4 regions of the Billgrantia sulfidoxydans genome follow, and region 4 is predicted to be linked to each of the others. Evidence: predicted binding sites of a transcription regulator. Region 4 holds the regulator's gene; each other region holds the start of a gene.
What was found. The regulator sigma-54, encoded in region 4, starts transcription at its own class of promoters, with help from an activator protein. The targets are predictions, from matches to a motif close to TGGCACNNNNNTTGCTNT.

Region 1 (4,208 bases), 710 kb from region 4:
AGCGGCTTGCCTCCCTTTATGGCCTGCCGCTGGAGGCCATCCTGGTGGACGCCGGCGCCGACAGCCTGATCGCCCTGGCGCTGCGCACCGTGGCCACGTCCGGCTGTACGGTGGTGAGCGCCAGCGGCACCTATCCCACCTTCGGTTACTTCGCCCGTGGCCAGGGCTGTCATCTCGTCGAACGGCCTTATCGGGAGGCGCCGGGCCTGCTCTCGCCCGACCTCGAGGCGCTGCTGGCCAGCGCCCACGAGCACCGGGCCCGGCTGGTCTACGTCGCCAACCCCGACAATCCCAGCGGACATCTCCACAGCGACGAGGAGATCCGCCGGCTGCGTGCCGAACTTCCCGATGACTGCTGGCTGCTGCTCGACGAGGCCTACCACGACTTTCGCGACGACGCCGACTCGCCGTTCAGTCGCGAGGTCCTGCCCGGGGTGATCCGGCTGCGCACGCTGTCCAAGGCCCACGGGCTGGCCGGGATGCGCATCGGCTACGCCATTGCCGAGCCGGAAACCCTGGCCATGATGATGAAGGTACGCATCCATTACGCCGTATCCGCCCTGACGCTGGCCGTCGCCGAGACCGTGCTCGATCACCACAGCGAGGTGGAAGCGCACATTCGTGACGTCAAGCAGCGCCGCGAACGCCTTGCCCGGCATTTTCGCGACCTGGGTGCCGACGTGCTGCCCAGTGCGACCAACTTCATCGCCATCCGCCTGCCCAGCGCGGAGCTGGCGGGACGACTCAATCAGGAGCTGCTCGAAGCCGGCCGTCTCATCGCCCGCCCCGCGCATCCGGATCTCGGCCACGTGCTGCGTATCACCGCCGTGGAGGATGCCCTGGTGCCCGGTCGCTTCGAGATCCTCGAGCGTGCCATCACCACGAACGGGGGTTCTAGCGTTCGATCCTGAGCCCGTGCTTTTTCAACTTGCGCACCACGCTGGGCTGGCTGACCCCCAGCCGCTCGGCAATGGCATAGGTGCTCGCTAGCGTACGGCACATCTCCTCCAGCACGCTGCGTTCGGCACGGGCCAGATAATCGTTCAGGCCTTCGCCCTGCGTCAGCGTCGGAACGGCCGCCGTGGCCCGATCGGGCGACGAGACCGCCACCGGAGCCGCCGTCTCGGCGCGGGTCGGTGAGTGAATCAGGTCGCCCGGACTCGACAGCCAGGCGCGCTCCAGCCAGTTCTCGAGCTGGCGCACGTTGCCCGGCCAGTCACCGCCCATCAGCTCGGACCAAGTGCTGCCATGCAACAGCTTGCGCTGGCCATAGCGCTGGTTGAGCCGCTCCAGGCACGCCTCGACCAGGGCCGGAATGTCCTCGCGACGCTCGCGCAGGGGCGGCAGGGTCACCGGAATGACGTTCAACCGATAGTAGAGGTCGAGGCGGAAGGCGCCGCTCTCCACGCGCCTGGCCAGGTCCTGGTTGGTGGCCACCACCAGGCGGAAGTCGACCCGCCGCGGGCGGGTGTCGCCCAGCCGGGTGACGCTGCCGTCCTGGATCACCTTGAGCAGTTTGGTCTGCATCGGCAGCGGCAGCTCGCCGATCTCGTCGAGAAACAGCGTGCCGCCCTCCGCCTGTTCCAGCAGCCCGGCCTTGCCCTGTCGCGCCGCCCCGCTGAAGGCGCCCGGCTGGTAGCCGAACATCTCCGACTCGAACAGGTTCTCCGGTATCGCCCCGCAGTTCACCTCGACGAACGGCCCTGCGTGACGCCGGCTCCAGCGATGCAGCTGGCGAGCGAAGGCGGTCTTGCCCACGCCCGACTCGCCAAGCATCAATACCGTGGCATCCGACGGTGCCACGCGCTTGAGCAGCAGGGCCAGCTCCCGCATCACGTCGCTGCGCACCTGGAGCTCGTCCAGCGCCGCCTCGAGCTGGCCATCCTCGGCATTGCCGCCGCCCTGGCTGCGCTTGAGGTGCTCACTGAAGCGCTTTTGCAGCAGTGCGTATTCGTCCTGTAGCAGCTGCAGGTCGGTGAGGTCGCGAGAGCGGCTGACGATACGTGCAAGTTTGCCCTCGACGTACACCGGATGGGCCTCGGCAATGACCCGCCTGCCGGTACCGGTCACCTGCATCAGCTGAGCCGGCTTGCCGTTGCGGATCACCTCCAGGCTGATGGAGGGCTTGAGCACTCCCTCCGCCTCGAGCCGCTGAACGGTACTGCCGATAAGGCGCTCCCGCGCCATGCCGTAGACCGCCGCCGCTCCCGGGCTGACGTCCAATACCAGCCCCTCACCGTCGACGATGAAGAAATGGTCGTTGGCCGTTTCGACGATGGTCCTGATCACTTCCCGGTCGATGTCACTCATGCCTTCCACCGATGCAAAGATGAATCCTGATTCAATCATGCATCACATGAGCGGCGATGGCGATTCAATCTTGCATCACCCGGGGCGGCAAAATCCCATGATGGCAGGCCGCACGGGGTTGGCACGAAAGCTGCTATAGGCAGGGGAGAGACGTTCCCAGACCCAACGTTACGCAAGGAGCCGACCATGCCCGACTTCAACCAGCCGCTCGGCGGCAACGAGATGCCGCGCTTCGGCGGACCCGCCACCATGATGCGCCTGCCCACCCAGCCTACCGCTGCAGGGCTCGACGTGGCCTTCATCGGCGTACCGCTGGACATCGCCACCTCCAATCGTCCCGGCACGCGCCTGGGCCCGCGCCAGATCCGCGACGAGTCGCGCATGCTGCGCCCCTATAACATGGCCACCCGCGCCGCGCCCTTCGACAGCCTGCAGGTGGCCGACATCGGCGACGTGCCGATCAACACCTTCCATCTGCCCAAGACGGTGGACATCATCAGCGCCTTCTACGACGAGGTGCTCGGCCATGGCTGCACGCCGCTGACACTGGGCGGCGATCATGTGATCACCCTGCCCATCCTGCGCGCCATCGCCAAGAGGCACGGCCCGGTGGGGCTGATCCATATCGACGCCCATGCCGACGTCAACGAGCACATGTTCGGCGAACCCATCGCCCACGGCACGCCGTTCCGCCGCGCCCAGGAAGAGGGGCTGCTGGCCCACGGCAAGGTGGTGCAGATCGGCCTGCGCGGCACCGGCTACGCCGCCGAAGACTTCGACTGGTGCCGCCAGCAGGGCTTCCGCGTCGTCACCGCCGAAGCGTGCTGGTATCGCTCGCTCGAGCCGCTGATGGCGGAAGTGCGCGAGCAGATGGGCGACACGCCGGTCTACGTCACCTTCGATATCGACGGGCTCGACCCCTCCGTGGCTCCCGGCACCGGCACCGTCGAGATGGGCGGGCTGACCTCCGCCCAGGGGCTGGAGATCGTGCGTGGCACCGCCGGGCTCAACATCGTCGGCGGCGATCTGGTCGAGGTCTCGCCGCCCTACGACCCGAGCGGCAACACGGCGCTGATGGGTGCCACCCTGCTCTACGAAATGCTCTGCGCCCTGCCCGGCGTGAAGCGTCGCGACTGACACAAGCGTGAAGCGACGCGACTGACACAAGCGTCGCAATTGACCCGACACCACCTGATCCTACAACGACAACCCAAAGGGAAATCCCATGTCCTCCACTGATACCACCCAGCGAAACGTTGCCGCCCAGGCGCCTTTCGAGCGTGGCAGCCTGCTGAAATTCCTGCTTCCCTCCGCGCTCGGTGTCGGCCTGTTCCTGATTCCGTTCCAGGTCGGCGACACCATCAACATCGGCATGGGCCTGATGGCCGACGGTCTCAAGGCGCTGCTTGCCGGCGCCCTGCCGGCCATCGCCGTGGTCGTGCTGGTGCTCTCGGTCCTGGCCACCAGCTGGGTCAAGCTGGCCCGCCCGGGCTGGGCCGAGAATGGCGTGCTGCGCGACATGTTCCACGTCGGCCCGGTGTGGTTCGGCATGCGTATCCTGGGGGCCGCCTTCGCCCTGATGACCTTCTTCCAGTTCGGCCCCGAGTTCGTCACCGCCTCGTTCACCGGAGGCGTGATGCTCAACGACCTGGCCCCGGTGCTGCTGACCTTCTTCTTCTTCGCCGCCCTGTTGCTGCCGTTCCTGGTCGAATTCGGCTTCATGGAGTTCATCGGCAGCCTGGTGCGCAAGCCCTTCCGAGCCATCTTCAACCTGCCCGGCCGCAGCGCCATCGACGCCACCGCCTCATGGATGGGCTCGGGCACGGTCGGCGTGCTGATCACCACCCAGCAGTACGAAAAAGGCTATTACAATCGTCGCGAGGCGGCGGTGATCGCCA
Region 2 (4,208 bases), 1.8 Mb from region 4:
CGGCTCGCACTTCGCCTTCGGTGGCCGACTGCAGGCCCGCCACCATGTGCAGCAGGGTCGACTTGCCGCAGCCGGACGGGCCGACCAGGGCAACGATCTCGCCGTCGCGAATGGTGGTGTCGAAAGTGTCGATCACCCTCAGGTCGCCGAAGGACTTGGTGACCCGTTCGAACTGAAGCTGCATATGAGCGTCCGGAACAAAGATATATTCAAAAATGGAATACTAGATAGTTCAGTATATAACCAGACAGACAGTCTTGAAAAGCCGAAGGCTACTTCATTCCCAACCGCCTGGCCAGCTTGTGCAGGTTGCTGGGATCGACCTCGAGGGAGCGGGCGGCCTTCGCCCAGCTACCGTCGCAGGCCGCCACGGCGCGACGGATGGCGTGGCGCTGCACCTCGGCGACCTGCGCCCTGAGCGTCGGCCCCGCCTCGGCCGCCTCCGGCACGCAGGGCTCCGGGGCCCCGGCCGGCTGGCCGACGGGCAGGTCGAGCCACTCTGGCACGAGGGTGACGATGTCGTCGCGTCGTGCGCCCTGGCCCAGCGCCTTGATCGCCGCGCGGCTGATCACGTGCTCCAGTTCACGCACGTTGCCCGGCCAGGGGTAATCGAGCAGCGCCGCCTCCGCCGCTGCCGCCAGGCGCAGGCTACGCACCCCGAGCCGGGCCCGGTTGATCTCGAGGAAGTGACCGGCCAGCACCAGCACGTCGCTGTCGCGCTCGCGCAGCGGCGGGATCGCCACCGGGTAGACCGACAGGCGGTGATAGAGATCGGCGCGAAAGTGGCCGTCGCGCACGCCGTCGGCCAGATGACGGTTGGTGGCAGCAATGATGCGCACGTCGACCCGGCGCGGGGTATCCTCGCCCAGCCGCTGGATCTCGCCGTTCTGCAGCGCACGCAGCAGCTTGGCCTGGATCGCCAGCGGCAGCTCGCCCACCTCGTCGAGGAACAGCGTACCGCCGTCCGCGGCCTCGAAGCGCCCCGCCCGGTCGGCGGTGGCGCCGGAAAAGGCCCCCTTCACGTGGCCGAACAGCTCGCTCTCGGCCAGCGTCTCGGGCAGCGCCGCGCAGTTGACCTGTATCAGCGGCTGCTCACGGCGCGGCGAGCGCTGGTGCAGGCGCCGGGCGAACAGCTCCTTGCCCACGCCGGTCTCACCGCTGAGCAGCACCGGCAGGTCGGCGTCCGCCACCACGTCGAGCTCCCGCAGCAGGCGCTGCAGCACCGCACTGTGGCCCAGGATCTCGCCTCCCTCTCGCGGTTCGGCATGCGCGTGCGCGCCTTGGTGCGCCATGCGCAGCGCCCGCACCTCCTGCTCCAGGCGCGAGACCCGTACCGCGGCCTCGGCCAGCAGGGCATAGCGCTCGAGCAGGAGGCAGGCCGCCTCGTCGAAGGTACCGGCCGACAGCGCATCCAGCGTCAGCACGCCCCAGGTCTCGCCCTCCACGTGCAGGCTGATGCCCATGCAGTCATGCACGTGGAGGGGCTCGCCGGGCTGCTGCTCGACCAGGCCGTCGTAGGGGTCGGGCAGGGCCGAATCCGGCGGAAACAGGGTCGAACGGCGGCTGGCGAGAATCGCCGCCAGGCGCGGATGGCGTGCCACCTCGAAGCGCCGGCCGAGCGCCTCGCGCACCAGGCCGTCCAGGGCCACCGGGGCCAGCACGTCGTCCTGCAGTCGCAGCAGGCACACCGCGCCGCAGCGGAAGCCCTCGCGCAGGGTGCGCACCAGGCGCTGCAGGCGCACGGCACTGGGCAGGTCAGCGGCGAGGTCGGCGAGAAGCGAGTGATCAAGCATGGTGAAATCTACCCAAACGAGGTGAAAAACACCTTACCTGAACAGGGTATTTTTTACCATTAAATCCACAAGTTGTTGAAAAGTCAGAACTGGCACGCCGATTGCTCTAGGCAGGGTGTCCTTCACCCTTCGAGGAGTACCACCATGAATTTGCTCGAACAGACCGTCGGCCGCATCGCCCTGTCGCTGCCCGGCGCCACCCGTGTCTTCCATACCCACAACATCGACTTCTGCTGCGGCGGGCGCATCAGCCTGCAGCAGGCGGCCGAGCGCGCCGGCCTGCGCCTCGACAAGCTGATTGCCGAGCTCGAGGCGCTGCCGGCCGTCAGCAGCGAACAGCGCGACTGGCGTGAGGCCAGCAACGACGAGCTGATCGATCACATTCTTACCCGCTATCACGACGTGCACCGCGAACAGCTCCCCGAGCTGATCCGCATGGCGCGGCGGGTGGAGCAGGTCCACGGCGACCGCGACAACTGCCCCAACGGCCTCGCCGACCTGCTGCTGGTGATCTATCAGGAAATGGAGAGCCACATGCAGAAGGAGGAGCAGATCCTCTTCCCCATGCTGCGCCGCGGCCTCGGCGCCCAGGCCCAGGGACCGATCGCGGTAATGCGCCACGAGCACGACGACCACGGCGAGAACCTCGAGCAGGTGATGCGGCTCACCGACGACATCACCCCGCCCAAGGGCGCCTGTACCACCTGGCGTGCCCTCTATACCGGCCTGCGCGAGTTCCGCGAAGACCTGATGGAGCACATCCATCTGGAGAACAACCTGCTGTTCGAACGCGTTTGAAGCTCTCATGCTCGCCCCTCGCCCGCCGTCAGGCGGGCGTCTCTCCCCATTCGATGAGTCCTACCTGACGACAGGAGACGCCATGCGACTCTGGCAACGAGCCCAGCCCGGGGCTGGCGACACTGCAGCACTCCTCCAGGAGCGAGAACGCTTGCAGGCTCGCGTCGAGAATCTCGAGGCGGAGCGCCAAATCCACCATCAGCTCTTCACCAACCTCACCGGCTTCGGCCATTCGCTGGTCGCCCTGCGCGAGTCCTTCTCGGAGCTTTCCGGACTACTCGTCAGCAACCAGCGCGTGAGCGACCATACCGCACAGGAATCGCGGCACAGCCAGCAAGCCCTAACCGGCATGGTTGAGGAGCTGCGCGGCCTCAATCAGCGTATCGGCCGCGCCGCCGAACAAGTCAGCACGCTGCGCGGTGATGCCGACAGAATCGGCGACTTCGTGCATCTCATCGAGGAGATATCGCTGCAGACCACGCTGCTGGCCTTCAATGCCAGCATCGAAGCCGCTCGTGCCGGCGATGCCGGGCGCGGGTTCGCCGTCGTGGCCACCGAGGTCCGCGAGCTCGCCACACGCACCGGCGGTGCCACCGAGCAGATCGGCGGATTGACCGGCAACATCCTCGCCCAGACGGGCAGCGTGGACTCGACCATGCACCATAATGCCAGCGAAGCCGAGCGGCTGAGCAGCGAGGCCAGCCAGGTGATGCAACGAACCGAGCATCTGCTGTCGCTGAGTGAGGAGAGCAGCCAGGCCCTGGCTTTTTCCGCCATGCTGAGCGAAGTGGAACTGGCCAACCTGGAGGAGCTCGAGGTAAAGCTGGCGGTCTATCGCATCCTGATGGGGCTCTCTTCAGCCACGGCGGACGAATTGCCCGACGAGACCCAATGTGCGCTGGGGCGCTGGTACTACGCCGGTACTGGCAGCGCTCGCTTCCGCGATGACGAGGATTTCCGCGCCTTGGAGCTGCCGCATCGCGAAGTGCATCGGCAGGCGATCGAAGCCGTCAGGCGGTTCCACGCCGGCGAGACGCATGCGGCCATGCAGGCACTGGCGAAAATGGAGTCGGCCAACCTCGACGTGATGCAGCGCCTGCGCTACATCATGCGCAAGTATCGCCCCACAAGCGAAACCTTGGCGTTGCCCCTCTCGCTCCCTGCCTGAGAGGCGTACAAGGCCGCCCCCAAGCGGCAACCGAGCGGCGTCACCAGACGCCGCTGGTCCTTTGCGGTGGCTTACACCGTCCGTGAGAAGCGGCCCTCGTTGGGCCTGAGGTAGGCGTCGAAGGCCATCGCCATGTTGCGCATCATCAGGCGCCCGGCGGGCAGCACCTCGATGGCGTCGTCGCGGATCGTCAGCAGGCCGTCCCCCTGCATCTCCTCGAGTTCGCCGAGGGCATCGGCGAAGTAGTCGCGGAAGGCGATGTCGTGGCGCGCCTCGATGGCGGCGAAATCGATGTGGCCGTGGCACATCAGCGCGTTGATCACGTCGCGGCGCAGGCGGTCGTCGTCGTTGAGGCGATAGCCGCGCATCACCGGCAGCCGCCCGCTCTCCAGGCGCGCCTGGTACTGGGCGGTCTCCTTGACGTTCTGGCTGTAGCTGTCGCCGACCTT
Region 3 (4,208 bases), 2.0 Mb from region 4:
CTCCTTGATGATCACCTCGGGGCGGCCCACCGCCAACTCGAAGCCTTCGCGGCGCATGGTCTCGATCAGCACCGAGAGGTGCAGCTCGCCGCGGCCGGAGACCTTGAACTTTTCCGGGCTCTCGCCCTGCTCGACACGCAGCGCCACGTTGTGGATCAGCTCCTGGTCGAGGCGATCCTTGATGTTGCGGCTGGTGACGTACTTGCCGTCGCGGCCGGCGAAGGGCGAGTCGTTGACCTGGAAGGTCATGGAGACGGTGGGCTCGTCCACCGACAGCGGCGGCAGTGCCTCGACGGCAGCCGGGTCGCACAGGGTGTCGGAGATCGACAGCTCGTCGATGCCGGTGATGCAGACGATGTCGCCGGCGGTGGCGAGTTCGGTCTGAACGCGCTCGAGGCCCATGTGGGTCATCACCTGGCCGACCTTGCCCTTGCGGGTCTTGCCGTCAGTGCCGATCACCACGATCTGCTGGTTGGGCTTGACCGAGCCGCGCTTGATGCGGCCCAGGCCGATGACGCCCACGTAGCTGGAGTAGTCCAGCGCCGAGATCTGCATCTGGAACGGGCCGTCGAGCTCCACCGCCGGCGGCTCGACGATGTCGACGATGGCCTGGAACATGGGCGACATGTCCTCGGCCAGCGCGTCCGGGTCCATGCCGGCGATGCCGTTGAGCGCCGAGCAGTAGACGATCGGGAAGTCGAGCTGCTCGTCGGTGGCGCCGAGGTTGTCGAACAGGTCGAAGATCTGGTCGATGACCCAGTCGGGACGCGCACCGGGGCGGTCGATCTTGTTGACCACCACGATCGGCTTGAGGCCTTGGGCGAAGGCCTTCTGGGTGACGAAGCGGGTCTGCGGCATGGGGCCGTCGACGGCGTCGACCAGCAGCAGTACCGAGTCGACCATCGACATCACGCGCTCCACCTCGCCGCCGAAGTCGGCGTGTCCGGGGGTGTCGACGATGTTGATGTGATAGTCGCGGCCGCTGCCGTCCTGCCAGCGGATCGCGGTGTTCTTGGCCAGGATGGTGATGCCGCGTTCCTTCTCCTGGTCGTTGGAGTCCATGATCCGCTCTTGCCCTTCGGCCTTGCGGTCGAGCGTGCCGGACTGGCTCAGGAGCTTGTCGACCAGCGTGGTCTTGCCGTGGTCGACGTGGGCAATGATGGCAATATTGCGCAAACTCTCGATGCGAGAGGGGGTTACAGCTGTGTTCATAAGGTGTGACTCATCAACAGGGGCGCACCTATGTACACATCGGAAGAACGTACCCTAGGCGCGGGGTAGGGAGTGGAGGCGCATTGTACAGGTAAGCGGGGAAAGGGAATAGCACAACCTCGTCATCATGGCTTTCTCAGCCCGAGGCGTGGCGGTTGCCATGCGCCTCGGGCTGCCCGGGCAATGCTCCCGTCACGGCATTGGGGGTCTGGAGGCGATGATCGAGTGGGACAAAATTCAGCAAGGGAACTTTATCGACATCTTTCTACACTTATCTACACAGAATGTAACGTAATTGTCGGTCGGCCCTTCCCGCTTCGGTGGAGCCTGAGACATGCCTCTTGCCAGTGTCATTTTCGATGCGCGTGCCGCGGGAGCGAAGCTGCCCCGCAGCATGGTCCTCTTCGAGCAGGCCGCCCGGCGCTGGCAGGGGGGGTACGAGCTGCTGCTGGTGGACGACACCGGCGATCGCCGGCTACCTGACCTGGCGCAGCGCTACCAGGTAATGCTGGTGTCGTGCAGTGCCGCCAACCTGGGCAGCCGATTCAACGCCGCGGTGCGGGTCAGCCGTGGTGACGTCCTGCTCTTTCCCGGATTGGGCGATCGGCGTGCCGTCGACTGGCTCAGCCTTCGGCTGATCGACCTCGATCTCGAACCCGAGAGCGGCTGGGACGCGGCCGTCCTGCCGGTGCGTCGCCACAGCTGGTTGCGCTGGTGGTGGTTGCTCCAGCGCCCCTCGCCGCTGGATACCTTCTGGGTGGCGCGTGACTGGTTCGAGCGCATCGGCGGCTTCGACCCGCAGCTGGGCAGCGATGCGCTGCCCGATCTGCTCGAGCGCCTGCGGGCCTGCCAGGCTCGCGTGTCGATCGAGACTGCGTAACCCCTCCTGCCTGATTTGCACTGATTTGGTGCGTCTGGCGTTATGCTGCACCACAATGGCGCCATTTTTAGGCGCTGAGGGGCCATGGCGAGACCGGTCGAGCCTGCTTGGTGCAGTCCGATACAGCGCGGTGCAAAATATTTCCCCTGGAAAACAGCGAATTATTATTTCGATGGGCTTGGTTGGTGCATGATTGGCACGCCTCCTGCATTTGTCGTGGCAGCTCGTCATGCTCGTGCATGGCGAACGTGGGCAGCCGGCCCACAGCGTGTTACAACAGGCGCTGCATGAACCAGCGCCAGTGGACTTCAGCCAAACGAATCGAGCCATCGCTCAACGGAGGACACAAATGTCAGCCAAGACTCTCGCCCTGATCGAAGAACATGACGTGAAGTGGGTCGACCTGCGCTTCACCGACACGCGGGGCAAGGAACAGCACGTCACCATTCCGGCCCGCGCAGTCGACGAGGAGTTCTTCGAGAACGGCCAGATGTTCGATGGTTCCTCCATCTCCGGCTGGAAGGGCATCAACGAATCCGACATGATCCTGCGTCCGGAAGACGGTACCGCCTTCCTCGACCCGTTCACCGAGGACGCCACCCTGGTGCTGCGCTGCGATATCATCGAGCCGGCCACCATGCAGGGCTACGAGCGCGATCCGCGTTCCATCGCCAAGCGCGCCGAGGCCTACCTGCAGTCCACCGGCCTGGGCGACACCGCCTTCTTCGGCCCCGAGCCCGAGTTCTTCATCTTCGATGAGGTGCACTGGAAGGCCGACATCGAAGGCGCCATGTACAAGATCACCTCCGAGGAGGGGGCCTGGGCCACCGACCGCCAGCTCGAGGGCGGCAACCTGGCGCACCGTCCGCGCGTCAAGGGCGGCTACTTCCCGGTGCCCCCGGTCGACAGCTTCCACGACATCCGCGGTGCCATGTGCAACACCCTGGAAGCCATCGGCCAGAGCGTCGAAGTGCACCACCACGAGGTCGCCAACGCCGGCCAGAACGAGATCGGCGTCAAGTTCAACACCCTGGTGAAGAAGGCCGACGAGGTCCAGGAACTGAAGTACGTGATCCACAACGTGGCCCACGCCTACGGCAAGACCGCCACCTTCATGCCCAAGCCGCTGGTCGGCGACAACGGCAGCGGCATGCACGTGCACCAGTCATTCTGGAAGGAAGGCCAGAACCAGTTCGCGGGTGACCAGTACGCCGGGCTGTCGGAAATGGCGCTGTACTACATCGGCGGCATCATCAAGCATGCGCGTGCCCTGAACGCCTTCGCCAACGCCTCGACCAACTCCTACAAGCGCCTGGTGCCGGGCTTCGAGGCGCCGGTCATGCTGGCCTACAGCGCCCGCAACCGCTCCGCCTCCATCCGCATTCCGTACACCGCGAGCCCCAAGGGCAAGCGCGTCGAGCTTCGCTTCCCCGACCCGACCGCCAACCCCTACCTGTGCTTCGCGGCGATGCTGATGGCCGGTATCGATGGCATCAAGAACAAGATCCACCCCGGCGACGCCATGGACAAGAACCTCTATGACCTGCCGCCGGAAGAGGGCAAGAAGGTGCCGACCGTGGCCCACAGCCTGGATCAGGCCCTGGAAGCCCTGGACAAGGATCGTGCCTTCCTCACCGAAGGCGGCGTGTTCACCGACGACATGATCGATGCCTACATCGAGCTGAAGATGGAAGACGTCGAGCGTATCCGCATGACCACGCACCCGATCGAGTTCGACATGTACTACAGCTGCTGAGCAGCCGCGACCGGCGCTACGCCGCCGGCTCGTCACGAGGGGCTCCGCATCGCGGGGCCCCTTTTTTGTCGTACACTGAGTTGCGAAGCGTTGCGGCAAAATACGTTCATAGACAGATCGGCCGACCGCATGGTGCCGCGCGGGCCGCCGTCGACGGGAGAGTTCCCCATGGCCAAGGCGTTCGTGCTGTGTCTGCTGGGCTTGGCGCTGGTGTCGGAGGCGCTGGCCACGACGATCTATCGCACCACCGATGCGCAGGGCAAGGTGATCTTCACCGACGACCCCGAGCGCGGCGGCGAGCCGGTCGAGCTGGCGCCGCTGACCGTGATCCCTTCGCAGGTCGAAGGGGCCCGGGCCGAG
Region 4 (4,208 bases):
CGTCTCGGCCCGGGCGGCAATCCGCTGACGCTCTCGGGCGACGCCCGGCTGTTCGCGCCCGAGGAGCGCTGGCAGCTCGACACCGAGACCCTGCACTTCGACGCCAACGTGGGTCATGCCTGGAGCGACACGCCCGCCCTGCTGCAGCAACCCCCCCAGCACATGCGCGGCGAGCGCTTCGACGCCTGGATTCATGACAATCGGGCACGTTTGACCGACAATGTGCGCGGCCACCATGTCCCGGAAGGCACCCAGTCGGGACAAGCCGACGCCGTCAACCTAGAGGATTTCACGCCATGAAGCGATGCAGGCTCCCGACCCTCCGCAGGCCATTCACCCTGGCACTGGCCAGCGTGACGCTGATCGGCCTGGCGAGTATCGGGCCGGCCATGGCGCAGCAGCGCGACGCCGAGCAGCCCATCGAGGTCGAGGCCGACCGGCTCGACCTCGACGATCGCGCCGGCACCGCGGTCTACACCGGCGATGTCGACATTCGCCAGGGCAGCATGCGACTCACCGGCGACCGCGTCGAGTTTCAGCGCAATGCGGCCGGCGAACTCTCGCGCGCCACGGCCCGCGGCGAGCGCGCCTACATCGAGCAGCAGCCCGACCCCGAGCAACCCGTGGTTCGCGGCTGGGGGCGTACCATTGTCTACCATGTCGCCGAGCGCCGTGTGGAACTGATCGACCGCGCCGAGCTGCACCAGGGCGGCGACACCTTCGACGGCGGCTACCTCGAGTACTTCCTCGACCGCCGCGTGGTGCAGGCACGCTCCCAGAGCGAGGGCGTCGAAGGCAGCCAGCGCATTCGCATGACCCTGCAGCCGGAGCGCTGACATGTCGATGAAGACCCTGCACGCCCGCCACCTGGCCAAGAGCTACAAGCGTCGCCGCGTGGTCCACGACATCAGCCTCACCATCGAGCAGGGCCGCGTGGTCGGCCTGCTCGGGCCCAACGGGGCCGGCAAGACCACGTCGTTCTACATGATCGTCGGTCTGGTCAAGGCCGATGCCGGTGAAGTGCACATCGACGACCGGGACCTCTCGCACAGCGCCATGCACGAACGGGCTCGGGCGGGTATCGGCTACCTGCCCCAGGAGGCATCGATCTTTCGCAAGCTGTCGGTAGCCGACAACATCATGGCCATCCTCGAGACGCGCCGGGATCTCGACCGCCGCGGGCGACAGGAGAGGCTCGAGCAGCTGCTGGAAGATTTCCACGTCACCCACATCCGCGACAACCTGGGCATGAGCCTGTCCGGCGGCGAACGGCGCCGCGTCGAGATCGCCCGGGCGCTGGCCACCGAACCGGCCTTCATCCTGCTCGATGAACCCTTCGCCGGGGTCGACCCGATCTCGGTGGGCGAGATCAAGGGCATCATCCGCCAGCTCAAGGCGCGCGACATCGGGGTGTTGATCACCGACCACAACGTCCGTGAAACCCTCGACATCTGCGACTCGGCCTACATCGTCGGCGACGGCCAGATCATTGCCGATGGAAACGCCGAGGCCATTCTGGCCAACAAGCGGGTGCGAGAGGTCTATCTCGGCGAGGACTTTCGCCTGTAGCGCACTCCACTGCATTATGCAAGCACCTGGGACGCATTAAAACATTCTAATCAGGGATAAAAACTTTCACTGGCATGCATATTGCAGCCATTTCTCTTGCAAGTCATGGGCTACCCGTCTAGGGTAGAGCTTTTCCGGCAGATGAGCGCCTTACCCTCATGGCCATGAAAGCGTCCCTGCAATTACGTGTCGGCACTCAGCTGACCATGACCCCCCAGCTGCAACAGGCCATAGCCCTGCTGCAGCTCTCGACCCTCGACCTACGCCAGGAGATCCAGCAGGCGCTGGAATCCAACCCCATGCTGGAACTCGACGACGGCTTCGGCGAACAGGCCGTCAGCGAAACCCCGAGCGACGACTGGGCCAGCGAGATACCCAGCGAACTCTCCACCGACAGCGACTGGACGGACACCTACCCCGACCACGGCACGGGCTCCGGCTCAGGCGCCGCCACCGGCGAGGGGCCGGACTTCGAGCGCCAAGCCTCGGCGCAGACCCTCGCCGGCCATCTGATCTGGCAGCTGGCGATGACCGACCTGAACGACCGCCAGCGCCTCATCGCCGAGAGCCTGATCGACGCCGTGGACGCCGCCGGCTACCTGGCCCACCCCCTGGAGGAAATACGCGACGGCCTGCGCCGTCAGGGCCTGGAGGGGTTGCCCACCCGGGAGGTCGAGCAGGTCCTGCTGCGATTGCAGCAGTTCGAGCCCACCGGCGTGTTCGCCCGCGACCTGCGCGAGTGCCTGATGCTGCAGCTGGCGGCGCTGCCCGATGATACCCCACTGCTGCCCCAGACCCGCCGTCTCGTGCGCCAGTTCCTCGAGGCGCTGGCTGCCGACGACCGCCGCCTGCTCAAGCGTCGCCTGGGTCTCGACGACGAGTCGCTGGACCAGGTCATCGCCCTGGTTCGCTCGCTGGATCCCCGCCCCGGCAGCGACTTTGCCGAGGTCGGCAGCAGCTACGTCACCCCGGACCTCGTCGCCTATCACGACGAATCGGGCTGGCGCGTGGAACTCAACGCCGAGGCCCTGCCGCGCCTGCGCATCCAGCCCGACTACGTCGCCCTGGTGCGGCGTGCGGACAAGAGCCAGGACAACCAGTTCCTCAAGGATCACCTGCAGGAGGCCCGCTGGCTGATAAAGAGCCTGGCCAGCCGCAACGACACGCTTCTGCGGGTGGGACGGGAGATCATGGCGCGCCAGATCGAGTTTCTCGAGCAGGGCGAGGAAGGCATGAAGCCGCTGGTGCTGGCCGACATCGCCCAGGCCGTCGAGATGCACGAATCGACCATCTCGCGGGTGACGACGCAGAAGTTCATCCATACTCCGCGAGGCGTCTTCGAGCTGAAGTACTTCTTCTCCAGCCATGTCGGCGGAAGCGGCGACGGGGACGTCCACTCCAGCACCGCGATCCGTGCCCGCATCCGCAAGCTCATCGCCGACGAGCCGCCCCGCAAGCCGCTCTCCGACAGCCGCCTGGTGGATCTGCTGGCCGAGGATGGCATCCAGGTCGCCCGCCGCACGGTGGCCAAGTATCGCGAAGCCTTGGGCATCCCCTCATCGAGCGAGCGCAAGCGTTTTCGTTGACCCCGCGACGTGATGTTGACCCCGGGCAATCCCGCCGCCCGAGGGGGTATGCAGGGCAGGAAAAAGGGTTACAATCGAGCTACCACCCGAAGGACGAAGGAGCTTGTCATGCAAGTCAACATCACCGGCCATCATGTTGAGCTGACCGATTCACTGCGTGACTACGTGAGCGAGAAGCTGAACCGCGTCCAGCGACATTACGACAACATCACCAACGTGCAGGTCACGCTCTCGATCGAGAAGGAGCGCCAGCAGGCCGCCTGCACGCTGCATGCCGCCGGCGCCGATCTGCATGCCGAAGCTTCCGATCAGGACATGTACGCCGCCATCGATGCGCTGACCGACAAGCTCGATCGTCAACTGGTCAAACACAAGGAAAAGGCCCAGGCTCGCGCCCAGGGCGCCGGCGTTCGCTGAGTTGCCATGACACTGGAAACCATCCTGCCCCCGGAACGCGCTCTGTTCGACGTTCCGGGAGGCAGCAAGAAGAGGGTGCTGGAGTTCTTCAGCACCTTCATCGCGCAGAACACCCCGAGCCTCGACAGCCAGGAGGTCTTCGGTAGACTGGTCGGGCGCGAGCGGCTGGGCAGCACCGGTATCGGCAACGGCGTGGCCATTCCTCATGCCCGCAGCCCCCACTGCCACAGCCCCGTGGCCGCCTTTCTCAAGCTGGCCGAACCCATCGACTTCGACGCCATCGACGGCGAGCCGGTCGACCTGGTGTTCGTGCTGCTGGTGCCCGAAGAGGCCGACGATACGCACCTGTCGCTGCTGAGCCAAGTAGCCAGCGTCATGAACGACGCCGAGACGCGCGCCCGGCTGCGCAAGTGCACGAGCCAGCGTGAACTCCACGAGCGTCTCGTCGAAGCGATACGACGACAGTCCTCGGCCTGACCGCTTCCCTCGCCGTACGGCCAGCCCCTGATCAGGAGATTCCTCATGCAGCTTGTGATCATCAGCGGCCGTTCCGGCTCCGGCAAGTCGATCGCACTGCAGGCGCTCGAGGACATCGGTTACTACGCCATCGACAACCTTCCGGCGATGCTGCTCGGC

Region 1: speB (agmatinase) is a predicted target of sigma-54. The motif match lies at 2,430-2,447, and genes of this name have one in related genera.
Region 2: ytfE (iron-sulfur cluster repair protein YtfE) is a predicted target of sigma-54. The motif match lies at 1,884-1,901, and genes of this name have one in related genera.
Region 3: glnA (glutamate--ammonia ligase) is a predicted target of sigma-54. The motif match lies at 2,287-2,304, and genes of this name have one in related genera.

The regions. Positions count from the first base shown of each region.
Region 1 is NZ_CP053381.1:2,157,430-2,161,637, reverse strand. It holds gene HNO51_RS10025 (pyridoxal phosphate-dependent aminotransferase) at 1-911, shown strand, start outside; gene HNO51_RS10020 (sigma-54 interaction domain-containing protein) at 895-2,310, opposite strand; gene speB (agmatinase) at 2,497-3,447, shown strand; gene HNO51_RS10010 (YjiH family protein) at 3,536-4,208, shown strand, end outside.
Region 2 is NZ_CP053381.1:149,577-153,784, reverse strand. It holds gene HNO51_RS00715 (ABC transporter ATP-binding protein) at 1-184, opposite strand, end outside; gene norR (nitric oxide reductase transcriptional regulator NorR) at 273-1,793, opposite strand; gene ytfE (iron-sulfur cluster repair protein YtfE) at 1,938-2,591, shown strand; gene HNO51_RS21115 (methyl-accepting chemotaxis protein) at 2,674-3,759, shown strand; gene hemN (oxygen-independent coproporphyrinogen III oxidase) at 3,831-4,208, opposite strand, start outside.
Region 3 is NZ_CP053381.1:355,402-359,609, forward strand. It holds gene typA (translational GTPase TypA) at 1-1,212, opposite strand, end outside; gene HNO51_RS01680 (glycosyltransferase family protein) at 1,547-2,092, shown strand; gene glnA (glutamate--ammonia ligase) at 2,442-3,848, shown strand; gene HNO51_RS01690 (DUF4124 domain-containing protein) at 4,017-4,208, shown strand, end outside.
Region 4 is NZ_CP053381.1:2,865,500-2,869,707, forward strand. It holds gene lptC (LPS export ABC transporter periplasmic protein LptC) at 1-300, shown strand, start outside; gene lptA (lipopolysaccharide transport periplasmic protein LptA) at 297-836, shown strand; gene lptB (LPS export ABC transporter ATP-binding protein) at 844-1,569, shown strand; gene HNO51_RS13295 (RNA polymerase factor sigma-54) at 1,728-3,155, shown strand; gene hpf (ribosome hibernation-promoting factor, HPF/YfiA family) at 3,264-3,572, shown strand; gene ptsN (PTS IIA-like nitrogen regulatory protein PtsN) at 3,579-4,049, shown strand; gene rapZ (RNase adapter RapZ) at 4,095-4,208, shown strand, end outside.